DNA from 4 places in the Anaerobacillus sp. ABR4_321 genome. Region 1 is predicted to be linked to each of the others. Evidence: riboswitches for the same ligand, from Rfam matches in the RefSeq annotation. Region 1 holds a riboswitch; each other region holds the start of a gene.
The links. Region 1 has a riboswitch for S-adenosylmethionine ahead of ACXADT_RS02195 (acyl-CoA dehydrogenase family protein). Riboswitches for the same ligand answer to the same signal wherever they lie in the genome.
Positions count from the first base shown of each region.

Region 2: linked by a shared signal. The riboswitch ahead of metX (homoserine O-acetyltransferase MetX) and the one ahead of ACXADT_RS02195 (acyl-CoA dehydrogenase family protein) in region 1 are both predicted to bind S-adenosylmethionine.
Region 3: linked by a shared signal. The riboswitch ahead of metK (methionine adenosyltransferase) and the one ahead of ACXADT_RS02195 (acyl-CoA dehydrogenase family protein) in region 1 are both predicted to bind S-adenosylmethionine.
Region 4: linked by a shared signal. The riboswitch ahead of msrA (peptide-methionine (S)-S-oxide reductase MsrA) and the one ahead of ACXADT_RS02195 (acyl-CoA dehydrogenase family protein) in region 1 are both predicted to bind S-adenosylmethionine.

Region 1 covers NZ_JBSWTK010000001.1:407,906-411,450, reverse strand. Annotated here, with positions in the region: gene ssuE (NADPH-dependent FMN reductase) at 101-631, opposite strand; gene ACXADT_RS02195 (acyl-CoA dehydrogenase family protein) at 680-1,822, opposite strand; SAM riboswitch class I at 1,907-2,012, opposite strand; SAM riboswitch class I at 2,158-2,259, shown strand; gene ACXADT_RS02190 (LLM class flavin-dependent oxidoreductase) at 2,342-3,545, shown strand, end outside.
Region 2 covers NZ_JBSWTK010000001.1:1,413,549-1,417,093, reverse strand. Annotated here, with positions in the region: gene ACXADT_RS07390 (O-acetylhomoserine aminocarboxypropyltransferase/cysteine synthase family protein) at 1-827, opposite strand, end outside; gene metX (homoserine O-acetyltransferase MetX) at 831-1,904, opposite strand; SAM riboswitch class I at 1,986-2,095, opposite strand; gene ACXADT_RS07380 (TlpA family protein disulfide reductase) at 2,261-2,680, shown strand; gene ACXADT_RS07375 (anti-sigma factor domain-containing protein) at 2,800-3,545, opposite strand, start outside.
Region 3 covers NZ_JBSWTK010000001.1:1,686,762-1,690,306, forward strand. Annotated here, with positions in the region: gene pckA (phosphoenolpyruvate carboxykinase (ATP)) at 1-1,379, opposite strand, end outside; SAM riboswitch class I at 1,596-1,706, shown strand; gene metK (methionine adenosyltransferase) at 1,904-3,100, shown strand; gene ACXADT_RS08700 (MSMEG_1061 family FMN-dependent PPOX-type flavoprotein) at 3,269-3,545, shown strand, end outside.
Region 4 covers NZ_JBSWTK010000001.1:2,667,754-2,671,298, reverse strand. Annotated here, with positions in the region: gene ACXADT_RS13835 (Na+/H+ antiporter NhaC family protein) at 1-1,365, shown strand, start outside; SAM riboswitch class I at 1,449-1,562, shown strand; gene msrA (peptide-methionine (S)-S-oxide reductase MsrA) at 1,661-2,308, shown strand; gene ACXADT_RS13825 (alpha/beta hydrolase family protein) at 2,354-3,545, opposite strand, start outside.

The DNA of each region.
Region 1 (3,545 bases):
TGACAATGTCCCAAACAATCAATTCACTTAGCTATATTGCATCATCCTACGTTCTATAAATCTAAAGAGAAGACGAACAGAATGTTCGTCTTCTCTTTTTTTATTTCTTTAATTCCTCCACCAACGTCTCCAAGTTACCGCTCAACCGCTCCTTCGCCTCTTCATCCAAAATAAACTCATTCCCCTCACCACGCTGAACATGCTGATCAATCACATAAGCACCGCTCAGGAGGTTCGTCGCTCCAAGAGAAGAGAGTACAGGCTTAAGCGCATAATCGATCGCAAGGAGATGCCCGAACGATCCACCGATCATCATTGGGAGAACCGCTTTTCCTTTCAATCCTTTTTGAGGCAGAAGATCGAGATACGTCTTCAATATCCCTGTATAAGAAGCTTTATAAACAGGCGTTAAAATAATAACAGCATCCGCTTTTTCTACTTTTTCATTCGCTTCTAGGATCGTAGCGCTGCTAAAGTTAGCGGTGATTAAATCGGTAGCGGGTAAGTCGATTACATTGATTGATTCATAGGAGATCGAGTGCTCCTTTAAATAACTTTCCGCATAGTCTTTAATTCCTTTTAGTCTCGATTGAAGGGAGTTTCCTCCGTAAATAAGTACAACATTGCTCATCGTTTTCACGCTCCTAAACTAGTGTCATCACATTTTTCTTACACATACTTAGTCAGCAAACACACTGTTCGCAAGACTATACACAATCGCATCGTCTGTCGGCGGGTTATGAAGCCCTGCTCGTACGTTTCGGAAATGGCGCTGTAATGGGTTGCTGGCAGACAGGCTTCTAGCACCGACCACGCGCATCGCTAAATCTACGACTCGGTTCGCACTATTTGTTACGATATGCTTCACTGCTGCTAAGTCCGCTCCCATATGCGGACGCTCTTCAGGGTTTTCACTCCATCTCTTTGCGACAGCATAAAGAACTTCTCGCGCGTTGAATAGCTCTAACTGCATCTCGCCGATCTTTCTCCTTACTTCTGGCACGTCTTTGATCGGACCAGGAAGTGTTGAAGGGGAGAAGGAGGAGGCGAATTCGACCGTGTAGTCCATGGCTGAAGAGGCGATGCCAAGGTAAACGGCTGGAATCTGCAGGTACCATCCTTTCGGAGATGCCTTGTGGTTCTCCTCAATTACCAATAGATCTTCAGGTTTAACGTGGACGTTATGTAGCACGAGATCATCACTCTTTGTCCCTTTCATGGAGATACTGTCCCACGTTTCCTCAACTTGTACGCCTTCAAGTTTGTGATCGATCAGGACAAACCCTTTCTTACCGGATTGATCAACGTCAGCTGTTACGATTGAGTAATCAAGCGCCACGGCCATTGACGTAAAGGATTTTCGCCCATTGATGATCCAGCCCTCCGGCGTTTTTGTAGCAGTCGTTTGAGGAATTCCGCCGCGTGAAGGGCTACCGGTCGCTTTTTCAGTTTGCGCAAGGTTGAGAAGCGCTTTTTCGTTTACGATCAAGTGGCACACTTTTTCGAAAACCGCTTCATCCCACGCTCGCGATTCAGCGATTTCTAAAATAACGCCAAGCTGCCAGCCGAGGGAAAGTGCCGTCGGACCATCACCTGATGCGAGCTGTTCTTGAACTTTCAAGAACTCGTACAAGTTAAGACCAGAGCCTCCATATTCTTTTGGTACAGTGAATGATAAAAAGTTCCTCGCCTTTAAATCTTCGAAGTTCTCGTAAGGAAACCTTTCTTCTTCATCATATTTTGCTGATCTACTTTTAAAAAGTTCAACGAGTTCAGTGAGTTCTTCCTTCAAATCAGGCTGCTTTTCAGTTGCAAATGGCATCAGTATCCTCCTTTTTCTCTATACAAAAAAAGTCTACTTTCAGCTGAAAGTAGACTTAGGCTCATCAACATTCGAACCATACAAGCTTCATCTTTCAGACAAAAAGTCTGCTGGAATGAGCACCTTGCTTAAGATAAGCGGTTGCTGCAGGATCGTTGGACCAGATTCCTCCCCTGACTCTAGATAAATGTATGCGGTAGTGCGTTAAAGAATAGAATACGGACAAATAAACGCAATGTCAACAAGTAATTAGAAAAGAAATAATTTTTTGATTTTTTGTTGACAGGGAATCGATCGGTGCTGTATATTCATCGTTAAATTCAATAAAACAAACTTTCTTATCAAGAGAGGTGGAGGGACTGGCCCTTTGAAGCCTCGGCAACAGACTCGTTTGAGTACTGTGCCAATTCCAGCAAGCGATGCTTGAAGGATAAGAAAAGACAGTTGCTTTTTCACGGCCTCTTCTTTTCTTATGAAGAGGCTTTTTTATGTTTTAAAAAAGAGTGGAGGTTGAGGGAGATGAGTAAACAAATCATTTTGAATGCGTTCGACATGAACAGTTCGATGCACAATTCACATGGGCTATGGAAGCATCCAGAAAGTCAGCGTCATCAGAAATACAAAGACTTAGACTACTGGATCGACCTTGCTAAGACATTAGAGAAAGGGAAGTTCGATGCGGTCTTCTTTGCAGATGTTCTTGGTGTTTATGATGTGTACCAAAAGAGTAAGAATCCTTCAATCCGTGATGGATTGCAAGTGCCAATCAATGATCCCGCGCTTCTTGTCCCTGCGATGGCGAGTGTGACCGAGCACCTTTCCTTCGCCGTTACAGTCAGCACGACGTACGAAGCACCTTTTGGAAATGCGCGCAGATTTTCGACGCTCGATCATCTAACAAAAGGGCGAGTTGCCTGGAACGTCGTTACCTCTTATTTACCGAATGCGGCACGCAACTTCGGACTTGAGAAGATGATTCGTCATGATGAGCGTTATGATATCGCTCATGAGTATATGGACGTGTCCTACAAATTGTGGGAAAGCAGCTGGGAGGATGGTGCTGTGGTTGAAGATCTGGAGGCTGATACGCTTGTTGAGCCGAGCAAAGTTCATGAAATCAATCATGAAGGTCACTATTTCAGTGTTGAAGGACCGCATCTTAGTGAACCGTCTCCACAGCGAACGCCTGTGATCTATCAAGCTGGGACATCAGAGAAAGGGCGAGAATTCGCCTCAAAGCATGCGGAGTGCGTGTTTGTCGGAGGACCGACTCCTGAGCGAATCCACTACTATGCCGATGATATTCGTGAGCGTGCCGTCAAGCATGGAAGAAATCCGGATCACGTGAAAATTTTCTCGTTTTTAAGTGTGATCGTAGGTGAAACGACAGAGGAAGCGGAGGCGAAGTTTGAGGCGTACAACAAGCTATGGAGTGCTGATGCAGCAAAGGCTCAATACGGTGCGAGTGGCTATGATGTAGCAGAGTTTGAAGAGATGGACCTTGATGAGCCGTTTGAATATAAGAAATCAACAGAAGGTGGACAGTATAAAGCGGCAACGTTGACGAAGGATGCGCCGAAAAAGCTGACGGTAAGAGAGGTGTTGAATCGCTTTGAATCGATCGACCGCAACAGCGTGATCGTTGGTAACCCTTCTGATGTAGCGGATGCGATTCAATTTCAATTCGAAGCTTCAGGAGTAGACGGATTTAATTTGAACCACC
Region 2 (3,545 bases), 1.0 Mb from region 1:
CTCAATGAGGCGCCTGTGTCTCGTAATAGTTGAACACGAGCTTTTATGATGAAAGCTGCTTCAGGCAGGGCCTCTGCATAAACGATGTTGTGATAGGAAGGATCTGGTTCGATAAAGCCTGGGAATTTAGATGAATTCCAATCGAACTTTCCACTATCGACGATCAAACCTCCCATCGTTGAACCGTTACCACCAAGCCACTTCGTCGCAGAATGAATAACAATATCAGCACCATGCTCGATCGGTCTACATAAATACGGTGTTGCGAAGGTATTGTCGATGATAAGCGGAATGCCAGCTTCATGAGCGATTTCAGCCACTTTCTCGATATCGAGTACGTGAAGGCCTGGATTACCAATCGTTTCTGCAAAGATTGCTTTTGTATTAGGAGTAATCGCACTTCTAAACGATTCCGGATCTTTCGGATCAACAAAGTTGGTTTTTATTCCGTATTTAGGAAGCGTCGTTGAAAAAAGGTTATATGTGCCGCCATATAAAGTAGAAGCAGAAACAATTTCATCACCGCTATTCGCAATATTTAAAATCGCGTTTGTGATGGCTGCCATACCACTTGCAAGACCGAGGGCTCCAATTCCGCCTTCAAGCTCCGCAACCCGTTCTTCAAGCGTTCCTACCGTCGGATTACCAATTCTAGAATAAATAAACCCTTCTTCTTTTAAACCAAACAAATCAGCTGCATGTTCCGTGCTGTTAAATTTGTATGCGTTGGATTGATAAATCGGTAGTGCTCTCGCTCCTGTAGCTGGATCTGCCTGTAAACCACCATGAATGCCAATCGTTTCTAAGTTATAACGCTTCTCTGCCATCTCTTATCCACTCCTTTGTATTTTTGACGGTTCTTGTAATTGTTCTTTGATTAATTGCCCCCATCTATCAAATTCAACGAGGAATCCATCATGACCATACTTTGTATCAACGATCGTAAAACGCGCCTTAAGCGAAAATAAAGCTTCAAGATCTTTAGGAGGATAAATTAAATCACCTTTAAAACTAATTGCTAAAACATTTGCCTTCACTTCTTCAATCGGTGCGTCCCTTCCCCTGGTAATATCATGGTTATCCATTGCTTTTAATAAGTACAAATAGCTATTGGCATCAAAACGACCAACTAGCTTTTTACCCTGGTAATGAAGGTAAGATTCGACGTCGTAAAGAGCCTTTTCATGGTGATCTTCAGGTTTTGCAATGACCCTTCTTCCAAATTTCTTCTGAAACATCTCATCTGTTCGGTACGAAATCATTCCGATCATACGTGCTGTTGCTAACCCCGATGCGGGAGGATGTGTTTGATCATAATACCCTCCCTTCCATTCAGGGTCAGTCGTTATGGCATGTCTTGAAATGGCATTATATGCAATTCCGTAAGCACTCAAAGATGGTGTCACAGCTAATGGAACAAGATGCTCCATCGCATCAGGGTAGAGAATTCCCCACTCAAGCACCTGCATGCCTCCAAGCGACCCACCGATCACGGCATGAAGTCGATCGATACCGAGTGCTTCAAGTGCTCGCTTTTGAGAATGAACCATATCCCTCACGCTTATGAATGGAAAATCCGCCTGATATGGTCGGTTTGTAAACGGATTACGAGATAATGGTCCCGTCGAACCATTACAACCGCCTAATACGTTGAATGTGATTACTTGAAATTCAGAGGTATCTACATACTTACCGTGACCAATCAGACCTTCCCACCAACCATCTTGTTTCCTTCCAACCGTATACTGATTGCCCGTTAGTGCATGACAGACTAGAATGACTGGTGCTTCCTTCGGTCCTACTCGTTCATATGCAAGTTCAACCTCGTCAAGTTCTTTTCCTGATTCGAGAACGAACGAGCCAATGGATATCCGTTGGTCCTCGTATACCGTCTCTCTTCTCAACTCCGATCACTCCCATCACGCTCATTGAATATAAAAAAGCCTCTCTGAAAGACAGAGAGGCTGGATTATAGAAATCAGCTCCGCTTATCTTCCAGGCATTATACCTGCAGGAATTGGCACCTTTTCAAACCAAATGGTTTGACGGTTGCCGGGCTTCATAGGGCCAGTCCCTCCGCCTCTCTAGATAAGAACGAATATTCAATTACTTTGATTGAGTATTATTTTAGCAAGGCAATGCATTAGTGTCAAACATTTTCTGAAAGTTTATACAAATCCACTCTACGCATCAAATATTTTGATTAGAACCAGATTTTTGATAAGGTTACCATAAAACTATATGCGAAAGGAGACTTTTTGTGAAAGCCCCTACGTTTTCTTTACAAGAGGTCAGAGGTGATCAAACGTATTCATTAACCGACTATGAAGGGAAGCCGGTTATGCTTACGTTTTGGGCTTCATGGTGTCCTGATTGTATGAAGGACCTACCTATGAAAGAACAATTTTATGAACATGCAGACTTAAACAAACTTGCATTCTTAACAATAAATGTGACTGGACGTGAAAGAACAGAAGAGGCAGGCAAAGATTTTGCTATCAAGAACGATCTGCCTTTTCCAGTATTAAAAGATAATGGTAGAGATACGTACGATAAGTATGGGTGCACTGGTGTACCAACGACTGTCCTTTTAGACAGGAACCACGAAGTTGTACAAACATTCGGGGACAGGGCATCTTTCCTGGATATTGTTAAAGTCCTCCCTTCTATCATGCTTTGAATGAAGTTATAACTAAAACAAAGCTAGGGAAATTTCCCTAGCTTTGTTAAAAATAATATAAAATAATGGCGTTAATCTAAGTTATTCGTGGCGAACTGTCAATCTCACTGTTCACTTACTTAATCATCATTGTCTTCTTTTGAGCGATTGTCTTCACGCTCGTCTTGTTCATCCTCTTCATCTTCATCTTCATCATCTTTTTCTCTATCTTCTTTATCTTCTCTGACTTCTTTATCGTCTTTTGGTTTATCATTTATTGAGGATCCACTATTTTTCTCGTTGTTTTCCCCATTTTGTTCAGAGTCTTTATCCACACGACCAGAATCGTTATTTCCGGTTGGTTGAGATGAAGACTTTTCGTTCTTATTTGATAGTTGACCGATCGGATCTTTTTCTTCTTTTACCACCGCTTCAGAATTTTGGTTACTCTGTCCTTTTTTATTCTCTGAGCTGTCAACCGCTTTATTTGATTTATCATTAAGCTGAGTAATTTTATTATCTAGATCGTTCCTGTCTTCAACAGGTTCTGTATTACCCTCTGATGCAGTTGCGCGATTTTCGAGCGAATCTAATTTCTTAATAGATAGGTCGCGGGCATCTTCAAGAGAAATCGTTACTCCACGATCTTGTGCCGCCAGATAAGTTATATACTTTCCAGGAGACACACCCTTTTCCACTGCCAACTTACGGGTATGATGATCCGCATGTAAAATCGTAGTGATTGCAACAGCCTGTTCTGTAAGGACCTCATTGTTTTTTAAACCATTAATCGTTTCTTCGAGCTTACTTTTCACCTTCTGATAACGACTGTTTTCTTCAACATTACTCGCTACGATAAGCAGCTTTCCCTGATCAGTTAAAAAGC
Region 3 (3,545 bases), 1.3 Mb from region 1:
TCGACACTGTCGAGCTCTCCATTAAGAGCAGCATGAACCATCGAACGAGTATAAGAAAGTTTCATACGCTCACCTTCGCCGTAGCTTCCGCCTGACCAGCCTGTGTTTACTAGGAAGACTTCAACATCATGTTCCATGATTTTTTCACCCAGCATTTCTGCATATCGGTGAGCAGGAAGTGGTAGGAACGGTGCACCAAAGCAAGTGGAGAACGTTGCTTGTGGAGACGTAACCCCTCTTTCAGTTCCGGCTAGCTTACTTGTGTAACCAGAAAGGAAGTGGAACATCGCTTGCTCTTTTGTCAGCTTACTGATTGGCGGTAGGACCCCGAAAGCGTCTGCAGTCAAAAAGATAATCGTGTTAGGGTGACCCGCTACGCTCGGAACCGCAATATTAGGAATGGCGTCGATTGGATATGCAGCACGCGTATTTTCAGTTAAACTTGTATCATCATAATCAGGCAGTCTCGAATTGTTGTCTAGTGCAACGTTCTCAAGAACAGTGCCGAATCGAATTGCATCCCAAATTTGAGGCTCTTTTTCTCTAGACAAATTAATACATTTGGCGTAGCAGCCACCTTCGATGTTGAAGACACCGTTCATCGACCAGCCATGTTCATCGTCACCGATCAAGCGACGGTTTGCGTCTGCTGATAGCGTCGTCTTTCCTGTACCTGATAGACCGAAGAAGAGAGCCACATCGCCTTCTTTTCCTACGTTCGCCGAACAGTGCATGGAAAGGATATTTCGCTCAGGTAGTAAGTAGTTCATGACAGTGAAGATCGATTTCTTAATCTCACCTGCATACTCAGTGCCACCGATTAAGACGGTACGTTTTTCAAATGAAATAATAATGAACGTTTCTGAATTCGTGCCATCTTTGTCTGGGTTAGCTTGAAAACCAGGTGCAGAAATGACAGTGAACTCTGCTTCATGTCCTTTTAATTCAGATTCATTTGGGCGGATGAAAAGCTGATGTGCGAACAAGTTGTGCCATGCATATTCATTGATAACCTGGATGGGTAGTCTTGCTGATTGGTCTGCTCCAGCGAACCCTTTGAAAACATAAAGATCTTTTTTCTCTCCCAGGTAATCCAGAACCTTAGTGTAAAGGCTTTCAAAATGTTCTGAAGAGATAGACTGGTTTGTTTTCCAGTTGATTTTGTCTTTTGTTGATTCTTCACGGACAATGAACTTGTCCTCTGGAGAACGTCCAGTGTATTTGCCTGTTTCAACACGAAGAGCGCCAGTGGATGTTAATGTTCCCTCTTTCATCGATAGTGAACGTTCTACCAGTTCAGAAACTGATAAATTAACATGCGGATTATTCTTATTTAAAATGGCATCCAAAAGTGGTGAAGAGAAGGAAGCTGTTTTCATACGTTAAACCCATCCTTTATAATAAAATTTCATCAAGATCTTTTCTGAACTTGTTTAACTCAAAATTAGTATAACACATTCATTTAATTATTCTATACTAATCTATGGATTTTTCCTTGAAAAGTGAAAAAAAGGTGAATGACCTTTCTAATTAGGGCTTGTGTCATTAGATTGACAGAGAAAGCGAACTACGATATTATATTTCGAGAATGGATACTCTTATCCCGAGTAAGCGGAGGGACAGGCCCTATGAAGCTCAGCAACCAACTCCTCATATAGTGGATTAAGGTGCTAACCTGCAAGACTTATTGTCTTGGAAGATAAGAGGCGAAAGGCAAGAGACTTCAGCTCCTTTCCCTTTATGATGAAGGAAAGGGCTTTTTTATTGTCGTTTTTGGAAAAAAGCGTAATATTACCGTTTATTATTGAATTCGATGTCTCGTTTCGACAACACTATTAGGGAAATGAGTACCGTATCCATTACACTATATTAAATAGGAATGAATCCTTAAGGAGGTACTTAAGTGAGTAATCGTCGTTTGTTTACTTCTGAATCAGTAACTGAGGGGCATCCAGATAAAATATCAGACCAAATTTCTGATGCGATTCTGGATGATATTCTTGCGCACGACCCTAATGCGCGCGTTGCATGTGAAACTACAGTCACGACTGGACTAGTGTTGGTTTCCGGAGAGATCACTACATCTCACTATGTAGATATTCCGAAAGTCGTTCGTGAAACGGTCCAATCGATTGGATACACACGTGCTAAATATGGTTTTGACGCTGAAACATGTGCAGTCCTTTCATCGATCGATGAACAGTCAGCTGATATTGCTGCTGGTGTGAACGTGGCTTTAGAAGCACGTGAAGGCCAAATGTCTGACGATGAGATTGAATCGATTGGTGCTGGTGACCAGGGGTTGATGTTTGGGTATGCTTGTAATGAAACTCCTGAACTTATGCCTCTACCGATTTCTTTAGCTCATAAGTTGGCACGTCGTTTAAGCGAAGTAAGAAAAGAGGAAATCCTACCTTATCTTCGTCCGGATGGCAAAACCCAGGTTACAGTAGAATATGATGAAGAAGGTAAGCCGGTACGTATCGATACGATCGTTGTCTCTACACAGCATCATCCAGAAGTTTCGCTTGAGCAAATTCAACGAAATATTAAAGAGCACGTCGTTAAACCTGTTGTTTCTCCAGAATTGATCGATGAAGATACAAAGTATTTCATTAATCCTACTGGTCGCTTTGTAATCGGTGGACCTCAAGGTGACGCAGGGTTAACAGGGCGTAAGATCATCGTGGATACTTACGGCGGATATGCACGTCATGGTGGTGGCGCATTCTCAGGTAAGGATGCTACAAAGGTTGACCGTTCAGCGGCTTATGCAGCGCGCTACGTAGCTAAAAATATCGTAGCAGCAAAACTTGCTGATCGTTGTGAAGTACAGTTGGCTTATGCGATTGGAGTAGCTCAACCTGTATCGATTTCGATCGACACGTTTGGCACTGGAACCGTATCTGAAGAGAAGCTAGTACAACTGGTGCGAGATAACTTCGACCTACGTCCAGCAGGGATCATCAAGATGTTAGATCTGCGACGCCCAATTTACAAGCAAACGGCTGCTTACGGCCATTTTGGACGTACAGACATCGAATTACCATGGGAGTACACTGATAAAGCAGAAGCTCTTAAAAAGGGTGCTAACCAATAAAATAGTAAGCCTATGAGGCCTAGCAAGCTGTCGAGATATGCTCGACAGCTTTTTTGTGCGGTTTAAGTAGCGTAAAAGTTATATAACGTCATATGACAGAACTACCCAACGCGCAAAAGCCATTTAATGGTAAACTTGAAATAGTTGAGATTTAGTTAGGGGGCTACCATGTCAGACGTTTTTGGACAGAAAGTTGAATCGCTAGAAGAGTTACGATCAATTGGAGGAGAGCCGGGGAAGTTAGCTGCCAACAAGGTGATCAACTTCTTAGATGATAACTGTGAACGATTTATCTCACATTCACCTTTCTTAACAATCGCTACAGCATCTCATTCGGGAAGCGATGTATCCCCGAGGGGAGACCAACCAGGATTTGTGAAAGTGATCGATAAAAAACACCTTCTAATCCCGGAAAGGCCGGGGAACAAACGGATGGACTCCCTAC
Region 4 (3,545 bases), 2.3 Mb from region 1:
CTCGTAGCGATGAAGACGAAACTCGTTATACCTGGGTTAACAGCAGGGTTGCTAACAGCTTCATTCATACATAAGCCTCAACCTATAGAAGGACTCGAGCAGTTTTATCAATTTATTATGAGTGGTTTAAAAGATGAGAGCAACATTAAAATCATCATCTTTTTATACATGTTTACTGGTCTCATCGGAATGATGAAATATACTGGTGGAATAAAAGGCTTCGTTCGATTCGCTTCTGGAAAAATCACTTCGAAAAAGGGAGCGTTATTTTTAACATGGTTATCAACGCTCGGGACGTTTAGTGCTCCGAGCTTTCGCATCGTTACGGTTGCCCCGATTATGAAAGCACTCTTGAAAAAAGTGAAGATGACCCCTCAGGAACTTGGCTTTGTGATTGAAACCACAGCAACTCCAGTAATTGTTCTAATGCCGATTGCGACTGCGTTCGTTGGATATATGTCCTCTGTTGTCGACCTTTCTTTAAGAGGACAGGGTCTTGAGGGAGATGGCTACAGATTGTTTTTGCAAAGCATTCCGTACAATTTTTTCTCAATATCGATTCTTATCATCGGATTTTATTTAAGTTTCTTTCATCATACGAAGATCCCGGCTACTGATGCTGGGAATATGGAGAAAGAAATCGATGACAAATGGGAAGATTGTCATCCTGTTGTTTCAAAAGATCTTCCGGCAAAACCTATGAACCTTTTGCTGCCACTAGGAGGAGTAATTTTCCTAACGCTTTTAATCACATATTGGAGTGGGTATGAGAAAGGGTTCAAAAGCCCAGTACAGGCATTCATCGAAGCAGATGTATTAGATGCGATGGTCTTCGCTCTAATGACAACCGTTTTGTTAACGTTTCTATTTTATTTATTTCAGAGGTTCTCATTAAAAAACCTTGTCACGTTCTTTATTGAAGGCGGTAATGATATGATGTCTGTCATCGTATTACTAACGATTGTTTGGGGACTTGCTTCTTCTGCTGAAGCATTAGGATTTTCTCAGTTTGTAACGAAGAACTTAAACTGGATTCCTGCATTATTCGTGCCACCGGTGTTATTCCTGGTGGGGGCATTCATTTCATACTTCATTGGCTCTTCATGGGGGACTTGGGGAATTCTTATGCCTTTAGGAGTCTCTCTCGGTGCTACCACAGGAACTTCATTGCCACTCGTGATCGGTGCTGTGTTTGCTAGTGGAACGTTCGGTGCTTTTTCGTCACCACTTAGCGATAATACGAATACAATAGCCAAGATACTTAAGTTGAACACGATGGCTTATGCTTCCTTTAAGCTAAAACCTGCACTGATCGGTGCTAGCGTATCAGCAATCGGATATTTTTTAATTTCTTTGTTCGTTTAGCACACTAATGCAAGCTTTTCTATTGACACCTACTGTTACAACCTTTAATATTGTCATTAACTTAATAATCCTTTTCAAGGATCTTCTTATTCAGAGAGGTGGAGGGACTGGCCCTTTGATACCTCGGCAACGGATTCCTATAAATGTTATACGGGAGCACCGTGCCAATTCCTGCGGCGAAAGTCGGAAAATAAGAAGAGGCGATCGGTAAATCCAAACCCTCTTCTGTTCGGGCAGATGAGGGTTTTTTATATGCACTCCTCATCATACAAACTACTTCAAGGAGTGAAAGGAATTGCAGAAAACGTCAGACAAAAAACAAATGATAATCAACCATCTTCTAGGAAAAGGTATCTATAAGGAACAAGGCAAACAGCTTTACATGTTAACTCTGAGTGAGCTCGAGAAGGTATATACAGAGAAAGCTGTTCAAAATAGCAACAACACTTGGAGAAATGGAGTGGAAAGAATGGAAAAAGCGGTATTTGCAGCAGGATGTTTTTGGGGAGTAGAAGCACTATTTCAGCAGCTGAATGGTGTCGTGTCTACTTCAGTAGGATTTACAGGTGGAAGTACGATCGATCCTTCTTATGAAGAAGTATATAAAGAACTTACTGGTCATGCTGAAGCGGTGCTTATCGAATATAATCCAGCGATTATTACGTATGAGGAACTGCTCCAAGTTTTCTTTGATAATCATAATCCCACATCTTTGAACCGTCAGGGTGAAGATGTGGGTACTAGGTATCGTTCCGCTATTTTTTATAACTCAGATTCGCAAAAGACTTCAGCAGAACTTGCACTGAACGAGCTTACTGAAGCAAAACGTTTTAAGAAGCCAATCGTAACTCAAATTGTTCCTGCAACGAATTTTTATAAAGCAGAGGAGTACCATCAGAGCTACTTAGCAAAGCGTGGACAGTCTTCTTGTAAAATTTCATAATTTAAAAAAGAGGCTTTCCCTTTGTGGGAAGCCTCTTATATTTTATTATCGGTTAACGCCAATGTGATCTAAGAATATTTTTCCTCTTTCTGATTGATCAAATTGAAATGTTATGGAGGTAAGGGTATCTGGTTCAAACGTGTTGTTTTGTTCAATAAATGTACTCATCGGTATGTTGAACGTTTGAAGGACCGGTTCGGTAAGGGCTCCGAATCGCGCTTCTTCATAGAACTTCGTTTTTGTGTGCTGAATCGGTAGCACAGGATGCATACTCATCACATCGCTCAATTTGACACTAGCAGATTCACCGTTTTCAGATGTGGCTGTTATTGTGAAATCCACAAAAACTTCTTCTTCTACTTCAGATACATTCGCCGCTGCAAACGTTAAGGAGCTATCTTTCTTAAACGCGTAAGGATCTTCTAACGCTTTGGTAAACGAAAGCTTGTATGAACCATTCCTAGAGTAGTCGTGATTCCATTTAAGGTAAACGCCGTGATTATCTCTCACTTTATTTCTTCTATAGTCTAATTCACCTTCATACCATTGCAATAGGCCGTTTCCTTGCAATTCAATATAAGGGGTCGAAGCTGTATTGACATCAACATCCTCTTCGAATGTACTAAAAATATGATAAGAAGTATCTTCATATTTACTAATGTACGTTGTTGAAGGGAGCCAATCTAACGCATAGCGGTAATCTTCCAGCATAGGTCGGTAGGAGTTGTCGTTATTCAAGGTAGCTTCTAAAAATCCAGAAACGTATGTTTTTGCAATCTGCATCTGTTCCTCTCCGCTGATCAAAGGCTGTTTGTTCAATAAAAGAGTGAATGGAAAGTAAGTATCGTTATCACCCCAAGTTGTATTAAACTGACCATGGTTAGCTCGGTCGATGTAGAGTGCAGACTTGATCACATCTTCACTACCTGTTAACTCGATGCCATTGAATTGTCGATCTCCCTCAAATTCAGACAGGTCACTATCATATGATCCATGCAGAATTAAGTAATTTACATCGTTCAATTCAATTTTTCGATCAGCTAACGTATGATAGTCAGTCGGAGCGATCGCAATAACGCTTTGTATATTGTATTGATAGTCAAACGACTTGTAGGCGTTATTTGGATAGCGATCTAAGCGATTGAACTTCGCAGCTAAAATTGCAGCCTGACCTCCTCTTGAATGACCAGTCAATGCAATTCTTTCAAAGTCCACTTTCTTATAAAATGGCGTTCCC